One region of the Nonomuraea sp. NPDC003707 genome, then DNA from elsewhere that is predicted to be linked to it. Evidence: riboswitches for the same ligand, from Rfam matches in the RefSeq annotation. Region 1 holds a riboswitch; each other region holds the start of a gene.
What was found. A riboswitch is a leader RNA that binds a small molecule or an ion and turns the genes downstream of it on or off. The one in region 1 is predicted to bind cyclic di-AMP.

Region 1 (7,518 bases):
TCGTAGGCGACCCACAGGGCGGTCACGACGATCGCCGTCAGGATGGTCACGACCACACCTGAGAACATGCCGCCGCCGCTGCCGTCCAGCGAAGAGTAGGTGGCCAGGAACAGCACGCCCATGATCAGGCCGATGACCACGTTCACGATGAAGAGGATGACCCCATCGATGAGCCTCGCCACCAGGCGCTGCCACCACTCCGCCAGCGGTGCCGGCGCGCCGGGCGGCTGCACGCCCACGGGCCCGGGCTGGCCGTAGGCCTGGCCGTAGCCGGGCTGGCCGTACTGCTGCGCCTGCCCGTAACCCTGCTGCCCGTACTGCTGCTGGCCGTACTGCTGGTCGCCGTAGCCCTGCTGTGCGTAGCCGGGCTGGGACTGCTGCTGCTGGCCGTAGCCCTGCTGGCCGTACTGCTGCTGGCCGTAATCGGGCTGGGACTGCGGCTGCTGGCCGTACTGCTGCTGGCCGTAGTCCGGCTGCGACTGGGGTTGCTGGCCGTACTGCTGGCCGTAGCCCTGCTGGCCCGACTGCGGCTGCTGGCCGTAGCCCTGCTGGGACTGGGCCTGCTGGCCGTAGCCGGGCTGGGACTGCTGCTGGCCGTACTGCTGGCCGTAGCCCTGCTGACCCGACTGCGGCTGCTGACCGTAGCCCTGCTGGCCGTACTGCTGCTGGCCGTAGTCCGCCTGGGACTGCGGCTGCTGGCCGTAGCCCTGCTGCCCGTAGCCCTGTTGGGGCTGGGCCTGCTGGCCGTAGTCAGGCTGGGACTGCTGCTGCTGGCCGTACTGGGGTTGCTGGCCGTGCTGCTGCTGTCCGTGCTGGGGTTGCTGACCGTACTGCTGTTGCTGTCCGTACTGGGGTTGCTGGCCGTAGCCCTGCTGACCGTACGGGGGCTGCTGCCCATAGGCGTCGTCCGCCCGGTAGCCGATCACAGTCGCGTCCGGGTCGGGCTCGCCGGGGTGGCGGCCCTGGTTCTGCTGCCCGTAATAGGGAGGCGCAGAGTTGTCGCCGGATTCGTCCTGTGGATACGGCGGCTGTCCGGTGCTCACCGTGTCACCTCGCTTCGAGTGCGCATGTGGCACGTGTCAGGACACATGCCTGTGCTGCCCAACGTATCGACATAGGTATCAACAATCACCTTTCCATCTGGTCAAGGTCCACGTCACCCGATGTCAGGTGGAGCAGCATGCGGGTGTTTCCCAGCGTGTTCGGCTTGACGTGTTCAAGATCCAAAAACTCGGCAACACCCTCGTCGTACGAGGCCAGCAGTTCGGCGTAGACCTCAGGTGAGACCGGTGTGCCCTGAATCGGGCGGAACCCGAGTCGCGCGAAGAAGTCGACCTCAAAAGTAAGACAGAATACACGTCGCAGACCCAAATCCTTAGCCTGCTGGATCAGCGCGGAGACGATCCGGTGGCCGACGCCCATCCCCCGGCACTCGGGATCCACCGCCACCGTGCGGACCTCCGCGAGGTCCTCCCAGAGCACGTGGAGCGCGCCGCAGCCGACGACCTGCCCGTCTCGCTCGGCCACCCAGAACTCCTGTACGTCCTCGTACAGCGTCACCGTGGCCTTCTCCAGGAGCCGCGGCCCCGCCCCCGCGTAGGTGTCCACCAGGCGTCTGACCATGCGCACGTCGGGCGTGCGGGCACGCCGGACCACCACCGCGGTCTCGGGCACTGTCAGCTCGGCCACCTGCTCCATGGTTCTCCAGGGTACAGATCTCATTACGGCTCAGCCCTAACTCCCATGTCTCGGCCCATCTTGTTACATCTCGTGGTCAGATCGGCACGGGATCGCGCGGCCAGCTCGCGCCCGCCGAAAGCGCGGACAAATAGGGCGTAGGGCCTCTTCTGCACGGGTGCCCACGAGATCACCTTGTGACCCTTCGGTTGTGAAACCTCTACAGACTTGGCAGTTCTGGTTGAGCACGAACCCGGAGTGCATTAGTGTCCAGCGACAATGTTTCCCGCGTGTCGCGCGGGAGGCACGCCCAATTCTCGCAAGAGAAGCCGGGGAACCGCCGGTGGCGACCTCCGACGCCACCACTGGGGTGAATCCGAGTCTTTCGGTAGGGCTGCTCCGGCCCGAACCCGTCAGCTAACCCGGTAGGCGTCGACGAGAGGAGCTGGTTGGTGAAGCCCACGCTCAGCGGTGGGGGGAAGTCGGCGGGCAAGCACGCCCGCCCTCCGGAACGGGCCCGGCGACCACGCCGCGTAGGTGTGGTGAGTCTCACAGTCGCCGCGCTGCTGTTCGCCATCCCCGTCGGTTCGGCGTCCGCGGATCCAGAGCCCTCGCTGAAAGAGCTCGCCGACCAGGCCACGAAGCTGCACACCGACATCGAGACGCTGACCGAGCAGTACAACGGCCAGCGGGAGAAGCTCAAGACCGCCAAGAAGGCCGCCGAGGCCGCGGAGAAGACGCTGACGAGCAGCGAGACGGATCTCGCCGCCAAGCGCTCGAAAGCCGTCGCGCTGGCCCAGAACGCCTACATCACGGGCGGTCTGAAGACCCTCGCCTTCGCCACCTCCGACGACCCCGAGGGCTTCCTCAACCGCGCCGCGACCTCGTACGCGCTGCAGACCGAGCAGGGCGAGGAAATCAACCAGCTCACCAAGGCGATGGACACGGCCACCCGCGCCAAGCAGAGCGCCACGGCCCGCATCGACGAGGTCCAGAAGCTCGTCACGGACCTCGAGGCCAAGCGCAACAAGATCACCAAGCTGGTGACGAAGGTCGAGAGCAGCCTGTTCAGTCGGGCCCTGGGCGAGGCCGGGCGCCCCGGCACGCGGGCCGTGCGCGTCAACCTGCCGATCCCGGGCTCGGGGAAGGCCGCGGAGGCCGCGCGGTGGGCGCTCACGCAGCAGCTCAAGCCGTACGTCTGGGGCGCCGAGGGCCCCGGCTCGTACGACTGCTCCGGGCTCGTCATGGCGGCGTTCCAGCGGGTGGGCATCTCGCTGCCGCACTACACCGGCGACCAGTGGACGGCCGGCCGGCACGTCTCGCGCGAGGAACTCCGGCCGGGCGACCTGGTGTTCTTCTACAGCGACCTGCACCACGTGGGCATCTACATCGGCGGCGGCATGATGGTGCACGCCCCGCAGACGGGTGACGTCGTACGGATCGCGTCGATCGCGAGGCGGCCGTTCGCCGGCGCGGTGCGCATCGCCGACTGAGCCCGCACCCCGGCGGTCCGCCGCGGCTAGATCAGCTGGCGGCGGGCTGCCCAGGCCACGGCCTCGATCGCCGTGGCCACGCCTATGCGGTCGCAGATGCCGCGCAATCTTCGTCGTACCGTGCGCCCGCTGATATCCAGCCGCCGCCCAACCCGATCGACCGTGACTCCCTTGGCCAACTCCGCCAGCAGCGCCAAATCAGCATGGCTGAGCTCAACGCCTTCAGTGAGCACATCCATCGGGAGCCCTCCCCCCAACAGCAGAACTTGGACCTCACAGACGGGCCAAAGCCGCTCCTCGCAGACGGTAAACGCATCGTGGAAAGGTCGTCAAGCATGACAATCGCCGCACTTGACGAGCGCTATTGACATGATCCGCTATATATGACGCACTCGCGATATGTCAGAACGTAGAGTGATCACATTGGGGCTTCCGGAATGGCCCTGACCAGCGTTCCGGTTTTCGATCGGTCCGCCATGGATATTCCGCATGATCGATACCCGCGTTATCGCGGGACACGCGTCCGTGACGCGATCTTTCCGGCGCACGGCAAGCCACCAATCGCTCGCTTTGTACTGCGCTCCCACCCGATCCGACAACCCAGGTCAGGCAGTTGATTAAGGCAATTGGATCAATCCGCTATGGCAATTGCCGCCACGGGTTCAGGCCGGCGGCCCGCCGGGTGGCGGGCGTCCTGCTCTGACCGCCGGGCCGGGCGGCCTCGTTTCCGGGTGCGCGTGCCCGGCGGGATCACAGGGGTGGCCGGGGCACCACGGACGCTCCCTGACCCGCGCCTCCGCGGCCTTGACGCGATGCTTACAAGCGGCTTCGGATCGGAAACCGGGCGGCCCGGAAGCCGGATTCGCGACGGCGGTGATCGCTCAGGCGCCGGCGGCGTCGTAGCGGTCCCTGGCGGCCTCGACGTCCTCCATGTGCGCCTCGGCCCAGCTCTTGATCGCGGCCACCAACGGCATCAGGCTCTCGCCCAGCGGGGTGAGCGCGTAGTCCACCCGTACCGGCACAGAAGGGGTGAGCGTGCGCGAGACCAGGCCGTCACGCTCCAGGCCGCGCAGGGTCTGCGTGAGCATCTTCTGGCTGACGCCCGCGATGCGCCTGGACAGGTCGCTGTAGCGGCGCGGGCCCTGCGCCAGCGCGGTCAGCAGGAGGGTGACCCATTTGTCGCTGAGGGTGTCGAGCAGCTTCCTGGAGGGGCATTCGGCGAAGTACGCGTCGAAGACCTGCCTGGCCTCGTCCCGCTGCTCCGCCGCCGTCTTCGTGGCCATCCGCGCACCCCTTCCCGATCGCTGCCTACCAGGAGAGGGTAGAGCGCCCGCGGCGGGCGCTCTACGACGGCGGCAGGACGCCGGTCAGTGGGTGGGCTTGACCAGCGGGAACAGGATGGTCTCGCGGATGTTCTTGCCGGTGAAGGCCATGATCATCCGGTCGATGCCCGCGCCCATGCCCCCCGTGGGCGGCATCGCGTACTCGAGGGCCTGCAGGAAGTCCTCGTCCAGCTGCATCGCCTCGAAGTCGCCCCCGGCGGCCAGGAGGGACTGCTCCACCAGGCGGCGGCGCTGCTCGATCGGGTCGATCAGCTCGGAGTAGGCCGTGCCCAGCTCCGTGCCGAAGCCGATCAGGTCCCACTTCTCGGTCAGCAGCGGGTTGTCCCGGTGCTGACGGGTCAGCGGCGAGGTCTCCAGCGGGTAGTCCATGACGAACGTGGGCTGGACGAGCGTGTGCTCCACCAGGGCCTCGAAGATTTCCTGCACCAGCTTGCCCGGACCCCACTTCGGGTCCCAGTGGATCTCGCGCCGGTCGGCGATCTTGCGGAGCTCCTCCAGGCCGGTCGCGGTGGTGATCTCCTCGCCCACGGCCTCCGACACCGCGCCGTACAGGGTGATGCGCGGCCACCGGGCGATCCCGAGGTCGACCTCCACCCCGTCGTGGACGACCACCGTGGTGTCCAGGGCCGCCACCACGGCCTTCTGGTACATCCGCTGGGTCAGGTCGGCCATGTCGTTGTAGTCGAGGTAGGTGCCGTACGCCTCGAGCATCGTGAACTCGGGATTGTGCGTGGAGTCGGCGCCTTCGTTGCGGAAGTTGCGGTTGATCTCGAAGACCTTCTCGATGCCCCCGACCACGAGCCGCTTGAGGTAGAGCTCGATCGCGATGCGAAGGTAGAGCTCCATGTCGTAGGCGTTGATGTGGGTCTTGAAGGGCCGGGCCGTCGCGCCGCCGTGGATGGGCTGCAGCATGGGCGTCTCGACCTCGAGGTAGCCCTCCTCGTGCCAGAAGTCGCGCACCGCGCGCACCGTGGCGCTGCGCAGGCGGGCCATCTTCCGCGACTCGTCGTTGACGATGAGGTCGACGTAGCGCTGGCGGACGCGCGCCTCCGGGTCGGTGAGCCCGACGTGCTTCTCCGGCAGCGGACGCAGGCACTTGGCGGTGATCTGCCAGCTGTCGGCGAGGATGGACAGCTCGCCGCGCCGCGAGGTGATGACCTCGCCGGTCACGCCCACGTGGTCGCCCAGGTCGACGTCGCGCTTCCACGCGGCCAGCGAGTCCTCGCCCACCTTGTCGAGCGAGATCATGACCTGGAGGTCGGCGCCGCCGTCGCGGAGCGTGGCGAAGCAGAGCTTGCCGCCCACGCGGTTGAGCATGACGCGCCCCGCGACCGCGACCGTGTCGCCGGTGGCGGTGTCGGGCTCCAGGCCCTGGTATTTCTCCCGGACCTCGGCGTTGGTGGCCGTACGGGGGAAATTCACCGGGTAAGGGTCGACGCCTTCGCTGCGAAGGCGGTCGAGCTTCTCCCTCCGGATGCGCATCTGCTCGGGAAGTTCGTCGCTCACAAGAACAAAGGGTAGGGGATATGGCGACCTGCAAGGGTTCGTCGGCACGCTGCAGGACCGCTGCAAGAGCCCTCTTCTATCAATGTCTCACGAGCTCAGGGGGGAACCGGTAGGGAGCCGGTCCAAGGGGAGCTCAAGGAGAGAAGATGTTGAAGAAGATCGCGACAGGCTTCCTCGCCGTCGCCGCCACCAGCGCTCTGGCCCTGTCGCTGCCTTCCGCCGCCAACGCCGCCACGGCCGGCGCCCCGAACCACGACGACGACTACTCCGACTACTGGAGCCCCGTCTACTCCAAGAACGGCCTGGCGAAGTCGCAGGGCTGGATCGGCGTCAGCTGGGACGAGGACGGCGAGTCGAACGAGGTCACCGTCAAGGGCCGGCTCTACGACCTGGACAACCGCGACGAGGACGAGGGCGGCAAGTGCGCATTCGTGAAGTTCGAGGCCAGCGACTTCGACCACGACTGGTCGCCGGTCTTCTCCAAGAAGTACTGCGGCTTCCCCGGCTACAAGAAGTTCACCTTCTCGGAGAACGACGTCTTCAGCGTGCGGGTGAAGGTCTGCCAGATCGGCCAGTACAGCAACTACCCCACGAAGTGCAGCCCCTGGGACTACATCTACACCGCCGAGAGCGAGTGACGAGTCGTCCCCGGACGTGCGAGCGGCCTCCCACCCGGGCGGGAGGCCGCTTTTTTCTGTCGGGGCTCAGGCCGTGTTCCGCTTGTAGATCAGGCGCAGGCCCATGAGCGTCAGCCACGGCTCGTGCACGTCGATGGAGCGTGACTCGCCCACCACCAGTGCCGCGTGCCCGCCCGTGGCCACCACCGTCACCTCGTCGGGGTCGTCGGCCAGCTCGGCCGCCATCCGCTCCACGATCCCGTCCACCTGGCCCGCGAAGCCGTAGATGATGCCGGCCTGCAGGGCCTCCACGGTGTTCTTGGCGATCACCGAGCGCGGCCTGACCAGCTCCACCTTGTGCAGCTGGGCCCCGGCGGCGGCCAGCGCGTCGACCGAGATCTCGATGCCGGGCGCGGTCACCGCGCCGACGTACTCGCCCTTGGCCGACACCGCGTCGAACGAGGTCGCGGTGCCGAAGTCGACGATGACGCAGGGGCCGCCGTACTGCTCGATGGCCGCCAGCGCGTTCACGATGCGGTCGCTGCCGACCTCTTTGGGGTTGTCCATGCGTACGGGCACCCCGGTGCGGATGCCCGGCTCCACGATCACCGCCGTCACGTCGCCGTAGTAGCGGCGGCACATCTCACGCATCTCGTTGAGCACGCTCGGAACGGTCGAACAGATGGCGATGCCGTCAATGTCGGCCCCCTTGAGCAGCGGCGACTGCGCCAGCAGCCCCTGGAGGACGACGGCGATCTCGTCGGCGGTGCGGCGGGCGTCGGTGGCCAGCCGCCAATGCTCGATGACGTCCTCGCCCTCGAACAGCCCGAGCACGGTGTGCGTGTTGCCGACGTCGATCGTGAGCAGCATCAATTACCCCCG
Region 2 (7,518 bases), on a different contig from region 1:
TCGAATACCTGTACTGCGAAGTCACCCGGATGGACTTCGACGCGGTCCTGACCAACCCCATCGAGTACCACCCGCTGGCCACCGACGTACAGACCGGGCAATCCACCGATCTGCGCCCGCACCTGACCGGTCCCGTCGAGCTGCGGCTGGCCCTGCGGGCCAGTGCGGCACTCCCGTTCCTCGCCGGTCCGCCGGTCGAGCTGGCCGGGCGGCTCTTCTACGACGCGGGACTCGCCGAGTCCATCCCGTACCGCACCGCCCTGGCGCAGGGCGCCAGCCACGTCCTCGTGCTGCGGTCCCGTCCCGCGCCTTCGGCCGCGGCCGAAGCACCGGCCGCGCGACCGTCCTACGGGACGCGCCTGATCGCCGCGACCGTTCTGCGGAGCTATCCGGAGGCACTGCACCGGAGTTTCTTCGCGCGCGACCACCGCTTGCTGCACGACGACACGCTGCTCGCCCGGTACGACCGGCCCGAGCCCCCGACGACCCCTCCACCCGCCGACGGCCAGGCCGCGCCCGATCCTGCGGTGCTGTCCGTGCGGCCCGCGCCTGACTCCCCGCGCATCGGGCGGCTCACCCGCGACGGCCAGCCCCTCAAAGCCGCGCTCGAAGCCGGCCGCGCAGCCGTCAACCTGCTGCTGCAACCGCTCGGCCGGCCGACCGCCGCACCATAGACGCGACCCCGCCGGCGACGGCGTTCCTGATCCTGGCGTTGCGGAGGTGCTGCGGACGATGGGGATCTCGTGCCCGTGATCCGTCCCGCGCATGTACAACAGTGCCTATGAAGGATGACGATGACCTCCAGGCGCAGGGAGAGGATCTTTCGGCTGTCGTCACGGCGGTGCTGACCGGGTCGCGGCTGTTGGTGGCGGTCGCGGTGAGGTCATTGGGGGCGGTCGGGGACAGGGTCACGTTGCCGCAGTTCAGGATGCTGGTGGTGCTGGCCGGCCATGGTGAGACCAAGCTGGTCACGATGGCGGAGCTGCTGGGCGTCAACTCCTCCACGGCGATGCGGATGGCCGATCGGCTGGTGGCCGCCGGGTTGATCGTACGGGAGGTCAATCCGCACAACCGGCGCGAGAGCCTGATGCGGCTGACGGACGAGGGACGCCGCATCGTGGACGAGGTGACCGCGCGCCGCAGGGAGGAGATCGGCGCGATCGTGGCGCGGATGTCGGCCAGGCAGCGCCGGGCGCTCATCTCGGCCATGAACGCCTTCAACGAGGCGGGCGGCGAGCCACCCCTGAACGTGCCGAACCCGCTGGGCTGGTCCGCTGTCTGAATTGCTCGCGCGGCGTTGAGCCGCCGACCGATGCCCGCTGAGCACTTCGCGGCGGCCGGAAGCCGTGCGGGCTCCCCCCCGGTCGTCAGATGGACGGGGTGGGGAAGCTCTCGGGCGTGGTCAGGCCGGTGCTCTCCAGGAGGCGCTGGTGGTTGAGCACCGCGGCGTTGGCCTGTTCGGAGAAGCGCCGCACCAGGGTGTTCTGCGTGGTGCCGCGTACCGTGCCGATCAGGGTGAAGATCTGTCCGTGCGCCAGGCGCAGCCATTTGACGTACGTCTTGTCATAGGCGGATCCGGACCTGCCGGAAATATCTGTCATCCAGTCCTGCTGCTGAGGCGTGGGCTTCACCGGCAGTTTGACCTTCAGCTTGGCGGCCACGTCGCGAACCTGCCCGTCGAGCATGTCGTGCTGAGCCGCGATCTCCTTGCTGACCTGGCGGACGCGGGCGCTGTTGGCGCGCTGTATCGCGTCCTGGGCCATGGGCATCTCCCACAGGCTGGCGAGCCGGACCTTCTTGATGAGCTCCTGGTCGGCCTCCGACAGCGGTCCCCACTTGGTCTGCCGGGTGCGGACCTCCGGCTGTTCCTCCACGGGTTGGACCGTGGGTGCGTCGGTCGGTCCGGTCTCGACGGCGGTCGGCTCGGTGCTGAGGCCGACGGTGTCAGAGACGGGCGTCGGCGTGTAGCCGGCGCAGGCGGTCAGAGTGCAGAGGGCGGCAATGCCGCAACTGATGAGAGCGCGACGGCTGTCGAGGAGTCGCATACGCCGTCATCCCCTTCCGGTCCCTTGGACGCGGCCTTCGTGAGTGGCGCCGGTCACTGAGGGATACGCGGGAGGGTGCGGGAGTGTTCATGGCATTGTGCAAGATTTGCATGGGGCAAGACTGCCGGGGTCCGCTGAGCCGTTGTCCGAGGCGGCCTTCACCGGTGCCATCCGTGACCGGCGTCCACCGCGTGCTCCTCCGGGCCGAGAGGAGCACGCGGGGCGGCGTTCACCTGGGAGCAACCCGATCGCGGTGCGGACCCGCCGTGTGGGTTCAGGCCGTGGGGCGGCCCAGGCCGCGCAACTGGTCGGCGGTCAGCGCGGAGACGTTCTGGTCGACAGGGGACTCGGAGTACTGGTGGATGGCCCAGGACTTCCAGTCGGCGGGCGGGGAGATGGCCCCCTTGGCCTTGCTGTAGTGGGCGACCCACAGCGGGTACTCGGACAGGCCCTTGCCGTACTTGTTGGCGAAGTTCCAGCCGCTGTAGAACATCGGGGTGATCCCCGTCTTGTCCTTCACGTACGACAGCCACGTCTTGGCCCAGGCGTTGACCTCGGCGACGGATCTGCCGTTCGCGGTCTCCAGGTCAAGGACCAGCAGGTCGCCGGCCTTGGCGGGCTGCGAGTTCACCACGGACAGGAAGTGCTCGGCCTCCGCGATGGGATTGTTGCGGGGATGGCCATAGTGGTAAGCCCCGCGCACGATGCCCTTCTTGCCCAGCTCGCGCCAGTGCCTGGCGAATGAGGCGTCGCGGAAGGACGTGCCTTCTGTGGCTTTGATGATGCCGAACTTGGCCGGGCTGGCATTCCAGTCGTACAGGGGCTCGTAATTGGAGATGTCCAGGCCGTAGATGAGGGGTCCGGCTGCTTGACGAGTCGCCGGCACCGGGTTCTGCGCGGTGGGCGATGCGAATGCGAAGGTGGCGATGGCGGCGGTTGCGGCGAGGATCGCGACGGCGACGGCGAAGCTGAGGTATTTGGTGAGGAGATCGCGGTGATTCTTGAGGATGTAGGCGATTGTGGCAAGCCGAGGCTTGGACATGAGGCATTGACTCCTTGCTTCCATACCGCCTACCGGGTTAGCTGACGGGTTCGGGCCTGGAAGTGCCCTACATGGCGCAGCCTGGGCTGGCGTCCGATTCACCCCAAGAACGTGGGTCCCCGGTTCCGCGAGGCGCGGATTCGGCGGCCGGACGCTGTCCCCGAAGGGCTTCTTCGGGCAGCGCGCGGTCCGGTCAACGAAGCGGCAACGATGCGGCGAAAGGGCGCCACATCCGTGCCGCAACTAGGCAAAAGATAGACATATATCCATAGATGGTGCAAGTAGTGCAAATCTGATTCGCGGGTGTCGGCGACTGGGCGGCGCTGAAATGCCGTGCCTGTAGGGATTCTGGTGCTTGGCAAAAAATCGGGGGAGTCGCTTCCGGGCCTTTATGATCTCGGCACGGGTGGGACAGGCTATTCATGCGTTGCCCTTGTGACAAAACTCCGTTCTACGGGTAATCGTGACTCCAGCCCCGTCGTTTGACGTCCGCGGCGCCGTCGGGCACGCGGGAGCCGGGCAGGCGGGCGGACTCCAACGCTCCGGGGGTCCGCACGTCGATCGGCCCCGGCGGGTCACCGGATCCCGGCAGGCGTACCGGTGTCGCCGGGGCCGAGGGTGGTCAAGAGGGGGCCTCATCGGGGGCGGTGATGGGCAGGCCGGCGTCGGCGGCCCGGGAGTAGGCGTCGTCGATGTGGACCACCTGTCGGCCGCTGCGGGCCAGCAGGCTCGCGGCCGCCGCGGCCCGGTAGCCGGTGCCGCAGTGTACCCACACCGTTCCCTCCGGCACCTCGGCCAGGCGCCCCGGCAGCTCTGGCAGCGGGATGTGCACGGCGCCGGCCACGTGACCGGCCCGCCATTCGTTGCCCATCCGCACGTCCAGGACGGTCGGGCCGCCGACCGGCTCCCCCGCACGGGCGGCGGCAAGGTCGGCGAAGGTCGCGGTGGTCAGGTCGGCGATCAGGTCCGGGTTGTGCCCGGCCCACTGTTCGACGGAGCCGGTCGAGGCGGCGGCCGGGCGGTCTATGCCGATGCGGGCCAGTTCGCGCTGGGCGGCGGCGACCTGTTCGGCCGACTCGCCGAGCAGCGTGAGGGGCGTGCCCCACGGGGCCAGCCAGCCCAGCCAGGTCGCCATCGGCCCGTCCAGGCCGAAGCTGAGCGTGCCGGCCAGATGCCGGTCCGCGAACGCCTTGCGTGAGCGCAGGTCCACCACCCATTCGCCCGCCCGCAGGCGAGCCAGCAGCTCAGCGCTGTCGGCCGGCCGCGCCGGGGTCAGGTCGATCGGCTCCGCTCCGGCGGCGTTGCGCGCGCCCATGTGGGCGTAATAGGCGGGGTAGGCGTCCAGGCCTTCCAGGATGTGGGTGACGAAGTCGTCGGCCTCCATCCGCAGCACCGGGTTGACGTCCTTCTCCCGGCCGATGGTCGAGGCGGACGCGCCGGACTGCGTGACCGCGCAGAAGCTGCCGAACCCGTGCGTCGGCCAGAGCCGCGCGCCGTCGGGCAGCAGGCCGGACAGCCGCCGCGCGGAGGCGTGCTGGTGGCGGGCCAGGGTGCGGGCATGCTCGGCGCCCAGCAGGTCGGTACGCCCGGTGCCGCCGAACAACAGCGATCCTCCGGTGAACACCCCCTCCGGCCCGCCCGGCCCGGCCAGCACGTAGGAAAGGTGGCGAAAGGTGTGTCCCGGCGTGCTCACCACGTCCAGCCACATCCGCTCGGAGACGGCGATCCGATCTCCGCCGGCGACCGGCACGCGGTCGAAGCCGACCTCCTCGGCCCCGCCCACCAGGTACGCCGCCCCGCTCACCCGGGCCAGCGCCAGGCCGCCGGAGACGTAGTCGTTGTGCAGATGGGTCTCCACCACGTGGGTGATCCGCACCCCCAGGCGGCCGGCCAGGGCCAGGACGCGGTCGATGTCGCGCTGCGGATCGACCACCACCGCGACCTGCCCGTCATGGGCGAGATAACTGCGGTCCCCCAGGGAGGAGGTCTCGATCACCTCGACCTGGATCGTCATCTCCTTGTCTCCTTTCGATCATCAAATACCCCCGGGGGTATCAAGAGAACATATGGGTGCCCCGGCTCACCCGATCACACGGTCAAGAAAGAGCGAGGAACAGCTTCTCCAGCCGCTCCACGCTGATCGGTGGCTCCTCGCCCTGCTCGCGCGCCACCTGGCACTGCTGCAACCCGGTCGAGATAATCTTGAATCCGGCCCGGTCCAACGCCTTCGACACCGCGGCCAGCTGCGTCAGCACCTTCTCGCAGTCCTCGGCGTTCTCGATCATCGCGATCACTCCGCCGAGCTGGCCGTGGGCCCGCTTCAGCCGCGTCAGCGCATCCCTCAGGACGGTCGCGTCCATCTCCATCCGCACCACCTCCGCGCCCAATATACCCCCGGGGGTAAATCTCCATCGGTAAAGGGCACCGGCGCTGAGAGCGCTGGTCCACCTTGATCAGGGTTCCGGCCGGGTGCGGTGACGTACCGGATGACATGCTGGAGCCGCGCGCATCTCCGACGGGAGCGATGGAGCGAGAACGTGGGCCGATCCGTGATCTCGGGACCTGACGTGCTCCTTCGGGCGGCGAGGAGGTCTGGCGAACGATACGTCATGACGCGCGGGGTGTCGTGGGCGGCGACAGGTTGAGGAACTCAGATCTCGGATCGGCGAAAGAGGCCGGTCCGTTTCAGTGAGCTCAGGATCGGGGTCACCTCCAGCCCGCGGACATCGTCTAGCGATCCGACAGTCTCGGTGAGAAAGGAGTACAGCCCGCCCAGATCGTCGGCCGCGACGGCCACCAGGAGGTTCGCCGCCCCGGTCGTGGCCGCGGTGAACCGCACCTGCGGATGCCGGCTCAGCTCTTGCCCGGTCGCGTCCAGGCTGCCCGGACCGGTGGCGATCCACAGCAGCGCCTCACTGCCGATGCCCAGCAGCCTCAAGTCCACCTCGCACGCCATACGCACCATGTGGGCAGAGATGAGCAGGTCCAGCCGACGGCGCACCGTCGACGCCGACGTTCCCAGCCGGGTGGCCAGGTCGCTGTAGCCGGCGCGCGCGTTCGCGGTCAACTGGTCGATGAGCGCGTCATCGAGCGGTTGAATCTGCGGCGCGTCAACGGGCTCTCGCGGCAAGGTGGCGAGGGTCTCGAACTGATCCATGGGCAGCAGTCCCGCGCTCCAGGCGAACCCCGCGGGAAACACTTTCAACAGGTCGTAGGCGTCCCACGAATGGACGGCGGCTGTGGCGGGCAGGTCCCGCAGCAGCAGCGAGGTCCGGGCCTTGGGCCCGTCGAGAAAGAGCACGCTGCTGATCTCGTCACCGCCGCCGAGAATGTCGACCCACACCGTGTCGGCACGCCGCGCCAGTCCCGCGGCGATCGCCTGGATGCGGCTGGGCCGGCACCGGATCCGCAACACCATGGGGATGAGCCGAGGAAAGAGAGCGGGATTGCGGATCGCTGTGGGCCGCAGCGTGCCGTCGTGCAGGAGCGGTGTCGCACGGCGCACGACCGTGCGCTCGGAGATCCCAAGGACACGGGCGATCGTTCGCCATGACGCCCGCGGCGACGCCATCAGCACCGCGGCGATCCGCCGCTCCGTCGCATCCATCTCATGTCTCATATGTCTTACTTTCGCCAGAATCCCGTGATCCATGACGCATATCAGGAAGCTACGGGGCGGCTGCTCGCTCTTTTCCGCCGAACGACCGTAGAACGGAGGCGTACCACTCCGGCAAGGAAGGTGACATCAATGATCGTGAGGGAACGCCCCGTCGTGGACACCGAGTCGGGGAGCGTGCAGGGCACCGTCGAGGACGGCGTCGCCGCGTTCCGCGGCATCCCCAACGCGGCTTCCCCGCTGGGGGACCGGCGCTTCGCCACCCCCGCGCAGCACCCCGACTGGTCGGGCCAGTGGGATGCCGCCTGCTCCGGCCCGTCCGTCCCCCGGGCCCCCTCCCGTCTCGAAGCGGTCATGGGACACCGCACCCCCGACTGGAACGAGGACGGCTCTCTCACCCTCAATGTGTGGACCCCCCGCCTGCCGGTCGGCGGATCCACCCCGCACGCCCTCCCGGTCCTGGTGTGGTTCCACGGCGGCGGATTCACCAGCGGATCCGGTGGCTGGGACTGGTACGACGGCCGAAACCTGGCCGCCGCCGGCGACATCATCGTCGTCACCGCCAACTACCGCGTCGGTCCCCTTGGCTACCTCTACCTCCCGGAACTCGGCATTGAGAACCTCGGCGTGCAGGACCAGGCCGCCGTCCTCACCTGGGTGAAGCGCAACATCACCGCCTTCGGGGGAGATCCCGGCAACCTCACTGTCGGCGGCCAGTCCGCCGGAGCCTTCTCCGCCCTCTACCTCGCCCTCTCGCCGGTCACCGGCCCGGAGATCAAGCGGGTCATCACCCAGAGCGGTCCCTGGGGGCTCCC
Region 3 (7,518 bases), on a different contig from region 1:
GATCGGCGGGAGCTGCTTGTAGCCCGCGCGTTTCATGGCCGCGATCGCGCCGCCCGCCATGCCGTCGTTCGCGGACAGCACACCGGTGATGGTGTCCTTGCCCAGCGCGGTGATGGCCTGCTCCATCTCCTGCTGCGCCTTGTCGGGGCTCCAGTCCGGCGTGTCGAACTCCCTGCCGACCTTCACCTTCCCGTCCAGCACGCTCTTGGCGCCCTTCTTGTAGTCGGCCGAGCTGGGGTCGGTGGGGGAGCCGTGGATCATCACGATCTGGCCCTTCGCCGCCGTGCCCCTGGCGGTCATGGCGTCGAGCAGGGCCTGGCCCTGCATCTCGCCCACCCGTACGTTGTTGAACGAGACGTAGTACGCGTAGTCGATGCCCGAGATCAGCCGGTCGTAGGCGATGACCGGGACCTTCTTCTGCTTGGCCTGGTTCACCAGGGGAGCCACGGCGTTGGCGTCCACGGCGTCGAGCACGAGCACGTCGGCCTGCTGGGTGAGCGCGGCCTCGACCTGTTGCTGCTGCTTGGGGGCGTCCTGCTCGGCGTTGCTGTAGAGAATCTTGCAGTCGGGGCAGAGCGACTTGACCTTCGCCTCGAACAGCGGGCGGTCGAACGCCTCGTATCGGGTGGTCTTGGACTCGGGCAGGAACAGCGCGATCGTCTTGCCGCCCTGGTTCTGCGTGGTCGTGGCGGTGGCGCCGGTGCCGTTTCCGGTACTGTTCCCGGCGTTTCCGCAGGCGGCGGCCAGGAGGACCGCCGCGACAGGGATTGATCGCCATGCTCGGTGCATCGCACTTCGTCCTTCCGGATGTGCCGCCCCTGTGCTTGGTAAGAAAGGTAATTTACTATCAGGCAAGTTGGCTAGGCTCTGTTTCCTCAAGGAGGGTGAGATGCGGGGCGACCTGGGTAATCCGCGGATGCTGCGAGTGCTGAACGAGCGCCGCCTGCTCGACCATCTTCAGGAGCACGGCCCCGCCTCGCGCACCGACCTCGCCAAGATCACCGGCCTGTCGAAGCCCACGGTGTCCGCGGCCCTGGCCGGGCTGGAGGTGGACGGGCTCGTTCACCTCGTCGGCGAGGTCTCCGGCCGCCCGGGGCCGGTCACGTCCCTGTACGACGTCAACGCCGCCGCCACCCACGTCGCCGGCGTCGACATCGGGCGTGACTGGATCAGGGTCGCCGTCGCCGACCTGCGCGGGAAATTCGCCGGCCGGAGGGACGGGCGCAACACCGCCCTCACCTCCGCCGAACTGGCCCTCCTGGTCGGACAGCTGTGCCGGGCCGCCGCCCATGAGGCCGCCGTCGACTGGCCCGACATCGCCTGCGCCGTCGTCGGCACGCCCGGCGTGTACGACCCGGAGCTCGGCCGCCTGGAGTTCGCCCCCAACCTGCCCGGATCCGACCTGGCCGAGCGCCTGCGCGCCGAGATGGAGGTCGACCTCGTCATCGAGAACGACATCAACCTGGCCGCCGTCGGCGAGCACACGCACGGGGCGGGGCGCGGCAAGTCCAACTTTGCGCTGGTGTCCGTCGGCACCGGCGTCGGGATGGGCATCGTGATCAACGGTGAGCTGTACGTGGGCGCTCGGGGAGCGGCGGGGGAGGTCTCGTACCTGCCCGCGACCGAGGACCCGGCGCCGCCGGCCGGTGACGCCCTGGCCCACGGCGCCACGGAGGCGGTCGCCGCCGCGCCCGGAGTGGTCCGCGCGGCCCGCGCCGCCGGCCTGAGCCTGCGGACGGCCAAGAAGGTCTTCGCCGCGGCGGCCTCCGGCGACGGAGTGGCCCGCTCGGTGGTGGAGGCCGAGGGGCGCCGCATCGGCGGCCTGCTGGTGGCGGTGGCCGCCGTGCTGGATCCGGAGGTGATCGTGCTCAGCGGCGGCGTGGGCCGCAACCTGGACCTCCTGGGGGAGTCCATCGAGGCCCGCATCGCCGAGCTCGGCCCGCTGCGGCCGTCGGTGGTGGCCAGCACGCTGGGGGACAGCGGCGTCCTGCTGGGCGCGGTGGCCCGCGCCAGGACCCGCGCCTGGGAGCTCATCTTCGACGCCCGCCTCCCCTGACCGTCGCGTGGGGAGGCGGACGCCGCGGCCTCCTACAGGGTGGCCGTGAGGGTGGTGGGCGTTTCGTCGCGCTGCTTCTGGAGCTTGGACCAGAGCCGTACGCCCTTGCGGTCGGGGCGGACGCCACCCACGAAGGAGTCTCTGCGCCAGGAGGTCAGGCGCTCTTCCTTGACCACGTCACCCGTGTGCGGCGAGTGGACCATGTAGCCGGGCCGGGAGATCATCCCGACATGCCCGAGGCCGTGGAAGAAGACCAGATCGCCGGGTTTGAGGTCCTTCCAGGCGATCTTCTTGGTGAACGCGCCGTACTGTTCGGCGGCGGTGCGGGGGAGTTCGATTCCGGCGTGCTCGTACGCCCTGAGCATGAGCCCGGAGCAGTCGTATCCGCTCGGGCTGGCGCCGCCCCACACGTACGGGGTGCCGCGCTTGCTCATGGCGAACTTGATGGCGACCTTCCAGGCGGGCTTCGGAGCCTGTTTCGCCTGGATTTCCTTGATCTGGCCGCCGGTCAGGGTGGTGAGGTCGTCGATCTTGGCCGAGGCATGGGCTGGGGAGGCCAGCATGAGCCCGGCGGCGCCCGCCGCCAGGACAATGGCGATTCGAGACAGGGGTCTGTCCTTCCATAAGGCCGGCCGGGTTAGCTGACGGGCTCGGGCCTGGAAGTAGCCCTACGGCATGGGGGTGCCGACTCGCCCCAGGGGGAATGTGGGTCCCCGGCTCCACGCAACGGCGCGCGGATTAGGCTGGTCGGTGACTTTAACGAAACGGTCAAAGAACCGCAATACCGGACAAAGGGGGCGTCCGAAAGATGAGATGAAGTGTTCGTCAGCCGAGACGACGCGGTAAGGTACCGCCCATGGAGTCGCGTAACATCCGTCTGGCCGTCATCCCCGGCGATGGGATCGGCACCGAGGTCGTGGCCGAAGGGCTCAAGGTCCTGGAGGCAGTGGGCACGAAGATCGAGCCCACTCACTACGACCTGGGAGCCGCACGCTATCACCGTACCGGCGAGACGCTGCCCGACGCCGTGCTCGAAGAGCTGCGCGGCTACGACGCGATCCTGCTCGGCGCCGTGGGCGACCCCAGCGTGCCGCCGGGCATCCTCGAGCGCGATCTGCTGCTGCGGCTCCGCTTCGAGTTCGACCACTACGTCAACCTGCGCCCGGTCAAGCTGTTCCCCGGCGTGGAGACCCCGCTGGCCGACACGCCGCCGGAGAACATCGACATGATCGTCGTCCGCGAGGGCACCGAGGGCCTCTACGCGGGCACCGGTGGCGCCATGCGGCGCGGCACCCCGCACGAGATCGCCACCCAGGAGTCGCTCAACACCGCCTACGGTGTCGAGCGCGTGGTGCGCTACGCGTTCGAGAAGGCTGTCACGCGGCCGCGCAAGAAGCTGACGCTCGTCCACAAGACCAACGTCCTCACCTTCGCCGGTGACCTGTGGCAGCGCACGGTCAACCGCCTGGCGGCGGAATACCCCGACGTCACGACCGACTACTGCCACATCGACGCGGCCTCGATGTTCTTCGTGAGCCAGCCGGAGCGGTTCGACGTGGTCGTCACCGACAACCTGTTCGGCGACATCATCACCGACCTGGGCGCCGCCATCGCGGGCGGCATCGGCCTGGCCGCCAGCGGCAACATCAACCCCGAGCGGTCCGCGCCGAGCATGTTCGAGCCGGTGCACGGCAGCGCCCCGGACATCGCGGGCCAGGGCAAGGCCGACCCCACCGCGACCATCCTGTCCGTCGCCATGCTCCTCGACCACCTCGGCCTGCACGCCGAGGCGGCCAAGGTCGAGCAGGCGGTCGCCGATGACATCCTCGAGCGGCTGGCCGGCTGGGCGGGTCGCACCACCCACGAGATCGGTGACGACATCACCGCGCGAGTATCCGGCTAGGACCGCCTAGCCCCCAACGCGCCTGGTGGTCCGACGAGGGCCGCCAGGCGCTTTTTTGCGTCCAAAAGGGCTGATCGCCGCATTGGCCGCTTGCCATCCCATATAGCGAGACAATAGGAAGTACCGGGACTGCCTTCCGGGCAGCGCCCGCTTACCAGCACCGATCCGCAGATTTCTGTAGATTTGGGCAGATTCGCAGAGAGAAGGACCGACGTCATGACCATCGCTCAGAAGCTCAGCTTCGACGTGCAGCTATCCGACCACGCTCGCACCGCGGCCGAGCGGGAGCAGGTACTGGCGAACCCCGGCTTCGGGCAGACCTTCACGGATCACATGGTCTCGATCGACTACACCGAGGGGCAGGGCTGGCACGACGCCAAGCTCCTTCCGTACGGCCCGCTCTCGCTCGACCCGGCCACCTCGGTCTTCCACTACGCGCAGGAGCTGTTCGAGGGGCTCAAGGCCTACCGCCAGGCCAACGGCTCGATCGTCGCGTTCCGCCCGTACGCGAACGCCGCCCGCTTCAACCGCTCCGCGCTCCGGATGGCCATGCCGGAGCTGCCGGAGGAGGCTTTCGTGGAGTCGCTCGAGCTCCTCGTCCAGACCGACAAGGAATGGGTGCCCACGACCGAGGGTCACAGCCTCTACCTGCGCCCCTTCATGATCGCCACCCAGGCGGGGCTCGGTGTCAACTACCCGTCGAAGTCGTACAAGTACATGGTCATCGCCTCCCCGGCGGCCTCGTACTTCACGGGTGGGCTCAAGCCCGTCTCCGTCTGGCTGTCCACCGAGTACACGCGGGCCGCCCCCGGCGGCACGGGCTTCGCGAAGTGCGGCGGCAACTACGCGGCCGCGTTCGTCGCGCAGCGGCAGGCCGTGGAGAACGGCTGCGACCAGGTGGTGTGGCTGGACGCCCACGAGCACAAGTACGTCGAGGAGATGGGCGGGATGAACCTGTTCTTCGTCTTCGGCGACAAGCTCGTCACCCCCGCGCTGACCGGCACCCTGCTGCCCGGCATCACCAGGGAGTCGATCCTGGAGCTGGCCGGCGACCTGGGCCTGGAGACCGAGGAGCGCCTCATCTCGATCGACGAGTGGCAGGCCGGATGCGAGTCCGGGGAGCTCACCGAGGTGTTCGCGTGCGGCACGGCGGCCGTGGTCACGCCGGTGGGCACGGTGAAGGGCGCCGACCGCTCCTGGAGCGTCGCCGACGGCAACCCCGGCCCGGTGACGATGCGGGTGCGTGAGGAGCTGGTGGGCATCCAGTACGGCGCCCGCCCCGACGCCCACAACTGGATCCACAAGATCGTCTAGTGGGGACGGCCGGGTCCGCGAGGGCCCGGCCGCCGCGCCTAGTTCTTCCTGATCAGGGTCATCCCGTCCGCGACCGGCAGCATGAGGACCGTCACCCGCGGATCTTCCATCACCAGGTCGTTGAACTGCCGGATCTCCACGGTGGTCTGCTCCTCGTGCGCCGGGTCCGCCACGTGGCCCCGGCGCAGCGTGTTGTCCGCAACGATCAGGCCGCCGGGCCGCAGGCGCTCCATGAGCAGCTCGTAGTAGCCGGGGTAGTTGCCCTTGTCGGCGTCGAGGAAGGCCAGGTCGACGGTCTGGTCGAAGGCGGCGAGCGTCTCCAGCGCGGGGCCGAGCGTGAGCGTCACGCGGTCCTCCACCCCGGCCTCGCGCCAGTAGCGGCGGGCGACGGAGGTCCACTCGTCGCTCAGGTCGAAGCAGTGCAGCCGCCCGCCGGACAGGCCCCTGGCGATGCACACGGACGAGTAGCCGGTGAACGTCCCCACCTCGACGACGACCTGGGGCGCCACGAGCTGGGTGATCATGGTCAGGAAGGTGCCCTGATCGGGCGAGATCTGCATGCCGGCGGCGTCCCCGGTGGCGCTGAGCGTCTCCTTCGCCAGCTCGTCCAGCAGGGCGTCGGGCGGGGTCGTGTGCGCGAGGACGTACTGTGCTACGGCGGGATCTAGGAGGTATGCCTTCATATATCCATTCTCCCGGCATCGGGTAAGGTCTGCGCGATCAATGAGGTGAGAGTGGGCTGATGATGAAGCGGTTGCTGGCGGTGGCGCTCGCGTGCGTGGCCATCGCCATACTCGGGGTGGTGTCGTTCTCGGAGCCGGGCCGATCGTCCGACGGGGTGCGGCTGACCCGGCAGATGGACGGATCGATGGTCCTGGCCGACCGGGGCGGGGACGCCCCTGTGCTGGACGTGTACGAGGACTTCGACTGCCCGGTCTGCAAGGACATGCACGCCAAGGTAGACGGCACCATCAGGAAACTCGCCATGGAAGGCAAGGTCAAGGTCGTCTTCCACCCGGTGACGATCTTCGAGGAGGAGCCCATGCGCTCCAACTCCATCCGCGCCGCCGCTGCCGCCCGCTGCGTCCCCGAGGAGAACTGGCTCAGCTTCAGGGACGAGCTGTACGCCATGCAGCCCGCGCCGCACGGCGAGGCGTCCGGATTCGCCGTCGAGGACCTGGTCAAGGCCGCCAGGCAGGCGGGGGCGTCGGTGGACGAGTGCGTCAGGTCGCAGTCGTACGCGCAGGCCCATCTGGCGGAGACCGCGAAGGTCCGCCTCCAGGGCACGCCCACGGTGCTGCTCGACGGGAAGCTGCTGGGCAACGAGGCGTTCGACCCGGCCGCGCTCGAGCGCGTCATCACAGGTGGTGACGGCGTCACCGTGTAAAGGCTTGTCCCAGAAGCTGAGATCGATGTGCCAGATGCTGAATGCGTATGGCAGACTGGGCGGCACCATGTTCTACGGTCTGCTCATTATCAGCAGGCGCGCTGGCTGACAAGGGACACCGCCAGCGCGCAGACCTCTCACGTCCGTGAGGGGTCTTTTTGCTTTCCAGAGGCTTCCAGAGAAGAGAGACTCATGGCCGACGACCGCTTCCACGTATACGACACGACGCTGCGTGACGGCGCCCAGCAGGAGGGGCTCAGCCTCACCGTCGCCGACAAGCTCGCCGTCGCGCGCCACCTGGACAGCCTGGGCGTCGGTTTCATCGAAGGGGGCTGGCCGGGCGCCAACCCCAAGGACACAGAGTTCTTCAGGCGTGCTCAAACAGAGCTGGACCTGAAGCACGCGCAGCTCGCCGCGTTCGGTGCGACCCGCCGAGCCGGTGTGAAGGCAGCCGACGACCCGTTGGTGGCCGCATTGCGCGAATCCGGCGCGCCGGTCGTGACCCTTGTCGCCAAGAGCCACGACCGGCACGTGGAGCTGGCCCTCCGCACGACTCTCCAGGAGAACCTCGCGATGATCCGCGACACGGTCTCTCACCTTCGTGCGGAGGGACAGCGAGTCTTCCTCGACGCCGAGCACTTCTTCGACGGTTACAAGTCCAACCCAGCCTACGCGCTCGAAGTCCTCAGGACCGCAGCCGAAGCCGGGGCCGACGTCATCGCCCTGTGCGACACGAACGGCGGCATGCTCCCCGACGAGCTCGCCGAGATCGTCCACGAGGCCGTCCTGACCAGCGCCCGCGTCGGCATCCACTGCCACGACGACACCGGCTGCGCCGTCGCCAACACCCTGGCCGCC
Region 4 (7,518 bases), on a different contig from region 1:
AGGGTGACGACGCCGACCTCGGCGGCGCCGCGGTGCAGCCATTCGCGGATGTCGTCGTCCATGCCCTCGAAGAGGCGTACGCGGACCTGCGGGTAGCGGTCGGTGAACGCGCGCAGCAGCTTGGCGACGAGCGTGCCGGTGGCGCTGGGGAGACTGGCCAGGCGGAGTTCGCCGGTGATCTGGCCGCTGGCGGCGGCCACGTCGGCGCGGATGAGGTCGAAGTGGCGCAGGCTCTCGCGCGCGCGGGCGAGGGCTCGCCGGCCGGCCTCGGTGAGGGCGATGCCGTCGCGGTGGCGGACGAACAGGGCGGCGCCGAGCTCGCGTTCGAGGGCGGCGATGGCGCGGCTGACTGCGGGCTGGGACATGCCGGTGTGCTCGGCGGCGGCGGTGAAGCCGCCGTGTTCGGCGACCGCGACCAGGGCCCTAAGCTGCGCCAATGTCATACCGACATACCTTAATTGATATTTGACCGGGGCACTTCCAGAACATGATGGTTATGTCCATGTTCGAGCGAATGACGATCGAAGTCGACGGCCGCGTGGCCAGTTATCTGACGGCGGGCGAGCGGGGCCCGGTGGTGTTGCTGTTGCACGGCACGTACTGGAGCCGGGTCTGGGCGCCGGTGATCGACGGGCTGGCGGCGGCGGGGCTGCGTCCTGTGGCGGTGGATCTGCCGGGGCTGGGGCGTTCCGGCGGGGAGCTGACGGCGGAGACCGCGGCGGTTCCGGCGCTGGCGGCGTGGGTGGCCCGGTTCGCGGCCGCGGTCGGCGCGGGGGAGCGGCTCTCGGTGGCGGGGCACGACATCGGCGGTGCGGTCGCCCAGCACCTGCTGGTGGAGGGGAAGCCAGAGGTGCGGCGGCTGGCGCTGGTCAACTCGGTCACATACGACTCCTGGCCGGTGCCCGGCGTGGCCCGTTACCGGGATCCGGCCGTGGTGGCGGCCACGACCGTGGAGGAACTGCTGGCCGCCCGCCGCAAGGCGGTCACCACCGCGCTCGCCCGGCCGGCCACCGAGGCGGAGCTGGCCGATTACCTTGATCCGTGGAACGACCCGCGGGTGGGCCGGTCGTGGATGGCGCTGGCGGGCGCGGCCGACAGCCGTTACACGCTGGATCTGGTGCCCGCACTCAAGGCCGATGGGACGCCGAAGCTGCTGGTGTGGGGGGAGGACGACACGTTCCAGGAGGTCCGGTACGCCGAGCGCTTCGCCGCCGAGGTGCCGAACACGACGCTGGTGCGCGTTCCCGGGGCGGGGCACATCCCGATGGAGAACGATCCGGCCGGGGTCACCCGGGCGCTGGCGGAGTTCTTTCTCGGCTGAGACCACTGCGGGCGACGAGGGCGACGGTGGCGAGCAGGGCCAGGGCGGCCGCCAGGGCGGGTGCGGGGCCGGTCGTGAGGTGGAGGAGGGCGCCAGTCAGGGCGCCGAGGAACATCGCGGCAATGGAGGCGGATCGACGCAGGGCGGCCCGGCCCGGCGTGTCGGCGGCCAGGCTCGTGAGGGTCGTGGTGAGGACGTTGGTGACCAGGTCGGGTACGCCGAGCGCGCGTACGGACGCGTTCTGCAGGCCCATGCCGCAGGCGAGCAGCACGATGAGGGCCGCCTGGGACCAGGTCGTGCGGTGTCCGGCCGTGAGGGCGATGGCGAGGGTGGCGGCGACGAGGAGCGCGTGTACGGCGGTGGCGGCGGCGAACGCCCGTCGCGGGTTCGCGGTCCGCCTGATCACCCGGCCGGCGCTCCAGGCGCCGGCTCCGAAGGCGACGAGGGCCGCCGGGGAGGCCCATCTGGACATCTGGGCCTCCCCGGCCAGGGCGAAGCTGAGGAAGACGATGTTGCCGGTCATGTTGGCGACGAAGACGCGGCCCAGGCCGAGGAAGCTGACCGCGTCCACGAGGCCGGTGACGAAGGCCAGGAGGATCAGCAGGGCGGGCAGGACGCCGTGCGGGTTGGCGCCGCGCGGGAAGAGCCCGTCGGCGACCCGTCGCAGCCCATTCCGGACCAGCCTTCCGGGGCGTCTGCGCGCGGCTGGCATGGCGGGCGGCTCCTTGGCGAGGTCGCGGGCGGTTCGCCTCGGGTCTTCCCCGGTGACGGGCCGCCGCACTCGCGGGGGTGAAACGCGACGAGCGCGCGTCCCGTTGCGGGACGCGCGCTCGTTCGGCGCTGGGGGAAGGCCGGCCAGGAGGTGCCTGGGGAGGTCCGGCCTGGAGGCGCCGGGGGAAAGTCCGGTCAGGAACGGTACTGGGGGTAGCCGTAGCCGACGACCTGGGACTTGGGACGGACGCGCTCCTCGACCTTGCCGTTGCCGGTGTTGCCCTCGACGGTCGAGATGGTGCCGTCGCCGTTGTCCTTCTCGACGAACCCGACGTGCTTGATGTCGTTGAGGTTCTTGCTGCCGCTCCACGAGAAGTACACGATGGCGCCGGGCTTGGCCTCGGTGCCGAAGCGGTGGTTGGCCTGGAACCACTTGGCGTGGGCGACGGTCCAGGCGTCCCAGCCGATCTGCGAGCGGGCGCCGGTCTGCTCGCCCACCCAGGAGACGAACATCGCGCACCAGGCGGCGTTCAGGTAGTCGGCGCGGCTGCCGCCGTCACGGGCGATGGTCTCCGCGGCGCGCTGCGAGCCGGCGTACCAGCGCTGGAACTTGGTGCCGCCGCCGGCCGCGTTCTCGGTGATGCCGACCTGGGACTTGGCGAGCGCCAGGACCTGGCCGGCGGTGACGCCGACCTTGGTCTCGCGCGAGCGCTCGGCGTGGTCGGCGACGGTGGCGGTGCCGGCGACGGTGTCGATCGGCTGCTTGTCCGCTGCGGTGGCGCTGGTCATGTGGGCGCCGAACGCGGTCCCGAGGATGGTGGCGCCGAGAAGGGCGCGGGCGATGTTGGTCTTCGCAGCAGAGGTAAAGCGGATGTTGGCCATCGAGGGGGTTTACTCCTTGCTTCCATGCCGCTTACCGGGTTAGCTGACGGGTTCGGACGTGGAAGCTGCCCTACGGCACCGAAGTGCCGATTCACCCCAAAGGACGTGGGTCCCCGGTTCCGCCCGAGGGCGGATTCAGCGGTCACAGGACGTTCCTGTGATGTGTCGTGCGATGGTCGGACAAGTCCGGACAAACCGGACGTATGTCTCAAGAATGCCTCAAACGTAATGCATAAGGCAAGAGCGTTACAAATCGATAAAGGTCCAGCTAGGCGACCTGCCTGCGAGCCTCGGCCAGAAGCCCCATCATGGCAAGGGATTCGTCGAGCGGCATGATCGAACTTTCGGTCCTGCCTTCGGCCGTCGCGGCCCGGACCTCGCGGAGCTCCCCGGTGTACCCGTTGTCCGCCGGATCGAGGATGTACTCCTCCGGCTCCATGGAGGGCCCGGAGAGCAGAATCCGCGGCGTGGCCCAGAACGGTGCCTGGAGGTCCGCCCGCATCTGAGTCCCTACAACACTGGCATGGTTCGGGTAATTCCCGAGCAACGAAGTCTCCACGAGAGCCTTCCTGCCACCGGGGTAGAGCAGCACGCCGCCGGCCTCCGCGTCGACGCCGTTGGGCGCCAGAGTGCCGGTGATCCGCAGGTCGGAGGGCATGCCGAGGATCAGCTGGGCCAGCCCGAACGGGTAGATCCCCAGGTCCAGGAGCGCCCCGCCGCCGAGCTCCGGCGCCCACAGCCGGTGCTCCGGGTCGTAGGGCTTGGCGAAGCCGAAGGAGGCGTGCACCGAGCGGAGGTCGCCGAAGCGCTCGTCGGCCGCGATCTTCTGGACGAGCGGGTTGAACCGCATCCACATCGCTTCCATCAGGAACACGCCCGCCTCGCGCGCCAGGCGTACCATCTTCTCCGCGTCGTCCACGGTGGCGGCCAGCGGCTTCTCGCACAGCACGGCCTTGCCCGCGGCGATGGCGACCTCGGCCACCTCCAGGTGCTGGGCGTGCGGCGTCGCCACGTAGATCGCGTCCACGGCCGGGTCGGCGCAGAGCCGCTCATAGGAGTCGTACGCGGACTCCGCCCCCAGAATGGCGGCCAGTGCCTGCGCCCGCCCCAGGTTCCTCGATCCGACGGCGGCCACCCGCATGCCCGGTTCGGCCGCGATGGCCGCCCCGACGGTCCGCGCAATATTCCCTGTCGCCGCTATGCCCCACGCAAAATCCCGCACGCGGGAGATCGTAGACGAGTCAGGTCATGTTGAACGTGTCGGGGTCGGGTCCGATCCGCTGGCCCCTGTTCATCGCGCCGATGGCGGCCATGTCCTCGGCGTCGAGGATGAAGTCGAAGACGCCGATGTTCTCGGCGATGCGCGCCGGGGTGACCGACTTGGGGATCGCGACGTGGCCGAGCTGCAGGTGCCAGCGGAGCACGATCTGCGCGGGCGTCTTGCCGCACTTGTCCGACAGCTTGGCCAGCGCGGGGTCGTTCAGCAGGCCCTGGCCCTGGCCGAGCGGGCTCCACGCCTCGGTGAGGATGCCGTTGGCCTCGTGGAAGGCGCGCAGCTCGCGCTGCTGGAGGTACGGGTGCAGCTCGATCTGGTTGATGGAGGGCACGAGGTCGGTCTCGTTCATGAGGCGGGTGAGGTGGGCGATGCTGAAGTTGGAGGTGCCGATGGCCTTGGCGCGCCCGTCACGGTAGATCTTCTCGATCGCCTTCCAAGCCTGCACGTACTTGTCCTGCTGCGGCACCGGCCAGTGGATGAGGAAAAGATCGATGTAGTCGAGGCCGAGCCGGGCCAGGGACTCGTCGAAGGCCGCCTCCGCGCGGCCGTGGTCGGCGTTCCACAGCTTGGTGGTCACGAACAGCTTCCGGCGCGGCAGCTCACTTTCGCGTACGGCCTGCCCCACGCCTTCTTCGTTGCCGTACGCGGCGGCGGTGTCCACGTGCCGGTAACCGGCCTTGAGCGCGGTCGTGACGGCCCGCGCGGCCTCGTCGGCGGGGACCTGCCAGACGCCGTAGCCGAGCTGCGGGATCTGCACGCCGTCGGTGTTGAGCATGAGCGAGTTCATGCTCTCCATTGTTCACGTCGCGTTTCTGGTGGCTTAAGGCGGCGGGGCTAGCTTGAAGCGGTCGTGAACGGGCCATCACCCGGCTGGGAGGACAGGAGTGGTCGAACAGGCGTCGGCCTGGGTGGAGTCACCGCTCCAGATGCTGTGCGCCGTCGAGGCCCATTACGCGGGCGTGCTCGGCCCCGAGACGGTGGTCGTGCCGCGCGCCGGTCTGAGGCCGTTGAAGGCCACGCGTCGGGAGCTGAGGTCTCTTGGGCTGCCCGACGGCCTGGAGCTGGCGGAGCCGCGTGAGCGCATGCCCAGGCGCGTGCAGGCCGTCGGTGACGCCTTCTCCGGCAGGGTGCAGATGCGCTGGCTCACCTCGCGTCCCGGACGCATCGTCATCGTGGACGACGGGCTGGCCACGCTCCGGCTGCTGGAGCTGCTGGCCGCGGGGCCGTACCGGCCGCTGCTGCGGGCCAGGGCCCAGCCGACCAAGCTGCGCTCCGTGCTGGGCCTGGCGGCCGCGCTGCGGCTGCGCCTGAGCGACGTGTCGGTCTTCACCGCCCTGCCCGTGGACGAGGCCCTGGCGGACGGCGTACGGCGGGCCGGGATCAACCTGGTACGCCACCAGTTCGACTGGCTGCGTGCCCAGCCGCCCAGCGCGGAGGGGCCCGCGGAGCGCACGGTCGTCCTCGGCACCTCGCTCGTCCGCAACGGGCTCGTGCACCGCGACCACTACCTGCGCTGGCTGACGGACCTGGCGGCCCAGGAGCCGCTCGCGTACTACCCGCACCGCCGCGAGGACCCCGTGGACGTGGCCCTGATCAGGGAGCGCCCCGGCATCACCGTGCACGACGTGGGCGCGCCGGCCGAGCTGACGCTGCGCGGCCTGGACGCGGGCCAGCGCGTGCTCAGCCTGCCCTCGACCGCGATCACCTCGCTGCGGGTGCTGCTCAGCCCGCGCGGTGTCGCCGTGGAGCCCGTGGACGTTCCTGAGGACTGGTGGACCAGCAGGGCGGCCCCCGCCCTTCGCTCGCATCTGACAGGAGTGTCCGGTTGAAAGTGTTGGCGGTCGCCGACTCCGACTCGTATCTGAAGTGGGCGGCCTGCCTGCTCGGCGACCTTCCCCCCGGCGGCACGGCGGAGCTCGTGGTGGTGCGCACGCCGATCGCGCCCTCGCCGGAGCAGATCGCCGCCGCAGTCGGCGGTCTGGAGCCTCCGCCGGTGGTGTCGGCGCGGTCCGTGCGGCGGCTGGCCGAGCGCATGCGCCCGGACGTGGTGCTCGTGGCCTGCACGGGCCCGGTGGTGGACGTGCTGGTGGCCGACGTGCTCGGCGACCTGCGGCCGCGGCCGGTGTTCGTGAGCGGGCTGCCGGGCATCTCGGTGCCGGCGACGGAGAAGGCGTGGTTGTTCCGCAGCGGGTGCGACCTGTTCGTGGTGCACAGCGAGCGTGAGGTGGCCGAGTTCTCGGAGATCGCCGGCCGGCTCGGCGGGGGAGGGGCGGTGGGGCTGGCCAGGCTGCCGTTCCTGCGCTCCGACGTGGTCGCCGGGGGCGGGAACCGGGTCGTGTTCGCCACCCAGGCCAAGGTGCCGCGGGAGCGCCAGGACCGCGAGCGGATCCTGCTGGCGCTGGCCGAGCTGGCCCGGCTGCGGCCCGAGCTGGACGTGGTGGTCAAGCTGCGGGCCCTTGAGGACGAGCGGCAGACGCACAACGAGCGCCACCACTACCAGCGGCTGTGGCGGGAGATGGGCGAGCCGGGGCGGGTGGAGTTCGCGGCGGGGTCGATGCACGACCAGCTCGAACGGGCGGCCGGGTTCGTCACGGTGAGCTCGACGGCGGCGCTGGAGGCGATCGCGCTGGGCGTGCCGTCGCTGGTGCTGGAGGACTTCGGCGTCAGCGCCGAGATGATCAACCTGGTGTTCGAGGGCAGCGGGCTGCTGGGCACGCTCGACGACCTGGCGAAGGGCGGCTTCCGGGCGGCCTCTCCCGAGTGGTGCGAGGCCAACTACTTCCACCCGCCGGCGCACAACGACTGGGCCGGGCGGCTGGCCGGGCTGGTGGCGGGCGGGTCGCGCGTACCGGCCCGATCGCTGCTGGACGGGCCGGAGCACGCGGCGGCGCGGCGGCGGGCCAGGCTGCGGGTGGAGGTGCATCCCTCGATGCTGCGGGCAGGCTACCGGGCCAAGCGCCGCATGCGCCGCTACCTCAAGGTGCTCGGTTGACCGCCGCCCTCCCGACCCGGCGAGCCCACCGCCCCACCTGAGCGGCACGCCCGGCCCTCCGAGGGATCGCTTGAGGTGCGGCTCACGCGCGCCCGTTTCCCCGAAGAACCGCCTGAGACGCGGCCATTCGCGCTCCTTTCCCCCGAAAGGACCGCAACCCCGGGCGGCGGGAGAGGGTCCCTCCCGTCGCCCGGGGTTGCGGTCCCCTCGGAAGCGCGGTGGCGGGGCCGGGCGCGGCAGCGGGATCGGCCGGGGTCGCGGTTCCCGAGGAAGCGCGGTGGCCGGAGGCCTCACGCAGAAAGGCCGCAACCCCGGTGTCGGGGCTGCGGCCTTTCG

Region 2: it holds a riboswitch for cyclic di-AMP, as region 1 does, so the genes downstream of both, ACWDRB_RS49050 (glycoside hydrolase family 25 protein) here and ACWDRB_RS25205 (C40 family peptidase) in region 1, are expected to answer to the same signal.
Region 3: it holds a riboswitch for cyclic di-AMP, as region 1 does, so the genes downstream of both, ACWDRB_RS54120 (C40 family peptidase) here and ACWDRB_RS25205 (C40 family peptidase) in region 1, are expected to answer to the same signal.
Region 4: it holds a riboswitch for cyclic di-AMP, as region 1 does, so the genes downstream of both, ACWDRB_RS06730 (CHAP domain-containing protein) here and ACWDRB_RS25205 (C40 family peptidase) in region 1, are expected to answer to the same signal.

The regions. Positions count from the first base shown of each region.
Region 1 covers NZ_JBSFNK010000009.1:246,200-253,717, reverse strand. Annotated here, with positions in the region: gene ACWDRB_RS25215 (RDD family protein) at 1-1,043, opposite strand, end outside; gene ACWDRB_RS25210 (amino-acid N-acetyltransferase) at 1,129-1,698, opposite strand; cyclic di-AMP (ydaO/yuaA leader) riboswitch at 1,975-2,124, shown strand; gene ACWDRB_RS25205 (C40 family peptidase) at 2,220-3,170, shown strand; gene ACWDRB_RS25200 (LuxR C-terminal-related transcriptional regulator) at 3,197-3,409, opposite strand; gene ACWDRB_RS25195 (winged helix-turn-helix transcriptional regulator) at 4,052-4,453, opposite strand; gene lysX (bifunctional lysylphosphatidylglycerol synthetase/lysine--tRNA ligase LysX) at 4,538-6,019, opposite strand; gene ACWDRB_RS25185 (hypothetical protein) at 6,166-6,657, shown strand; gene ACWDRB_RS25180 (type III pantothenate kinase) at 6,724-7,506, opposite strand; gene ACWDRB_RS25175 (L-aspartate oxidase) at 7,510-7,518, opposite strand, start outside.
Region 2 covers NZ_JBSFNK010000030.1:71,168-78,685, reverse strand. Annotated here, with positions in the region: gene ACWDRB_RS49065 (patatin-like phospholipase family protein) at 1-674, shown strand, start outside; gene ACWDRB_RS49060 (MarR family winged helix-turn-helix transcriptional regulator) at 782-1,282, shown strand; gene ACWDRB_RS49055 (DUF4142 domain-containing protein) at 1,368-2,045, opposite strand; gene ACWDRB_RS49050 (glycoside hydrolase family 25 protein) at 2,320-3,087, opposite strand; cyclic di-AMP (ydaO/yuaA leader) riboswitch at 3,099-3,243, opposite strand; gene ACWDRB_RS49045 (MBL fold metallo-hydrolase) at 3,710-5,101, opposite strand; gene ACWDRB_RS49040 (metal-sensitive transcriptional regulator) at 5,184-5,453, opposite strand; gene ACWDRB_RS49035 (Lrp/AsnC family transcriptional regulator) at 5,738-6,694, opposite strand; gene ACWDRB_RS49030 (carboxylesterase/lipase family protein) at 6,836-7,518, shown strand, end outside.
Region 3 covers NZ_JBSFNK010000037.1:31,365-38,882, forward strand. Annotated here, with positions in the region: gene ACWDRB_RS54110 (sugar ABC transporter substrate-binding protein) at 1-789, opposite strand, end outside; gene ACWDRB_RS54115 (ROK family protein) at 890-2,056, shown strand; gene ACWDRB_RS54120 (C40 family peptidase) at 2,089-2,619, opposite strand; cyclic di-AMP (ydaO/yuaA leader) riboswitch at 2,668-2,811, opposite strand; gene ACWDRB_RS54125 (3-isopropylmalate dehydrogenase) at 2,913-3,959, shown strand; gene ACWDRB_RS54130 (branched-chain amino acid aminotransferase) at 4,176-5,273, shown strand; gene ACWDRB_RS54135 (O-methyltransferase) at 5,312-5,956, opposite strand; gene ACWDRB_RS54140 (DsbA family protein) at 6,016-6,660, shown strand; gene cimA (citramalate synthase) at 6,853-7,518, shown strand, end outside.
Region 4 covers NZ_JBSFNK010000002.1:577,460-584,977, forward strand. Annotated here, with positions in the region: gene ACWDRB_RS06715 (LysR family transcriptional regulator) at 1-443, opposite strand, end outside; gene ACWDRB_RS06720 (alpha/beta fold hydrolase) at 515-1,321, shown strand; gene ACWDRB_RS06725 (YoaK family protein) at 1,287-2,033, opposite strand; gene ACWDRB_RS06730 (CHAP domain-containing protein) at 2,228-2,914, opposite strand; cyclic di-AMP (ydaO/yuaA leader) riboswitch at 2,928-3,065, opposite strand; gene ACWDRB_RS06735 (Gfo/Idh/MocA family protein) at 3,183-4,136, opposite strand; gene ACWDRB_RS06740 (aldo/keto reductase) at 4,156-4,977, opposite strand; gene ACWDRB_RS06745 (hypothetical protein) at 5,075-6,019, shown strand; gene ACWDRB_RS06750 (DUF6716 putative glycosyltransferase) at 6,022-7,182, shown strand.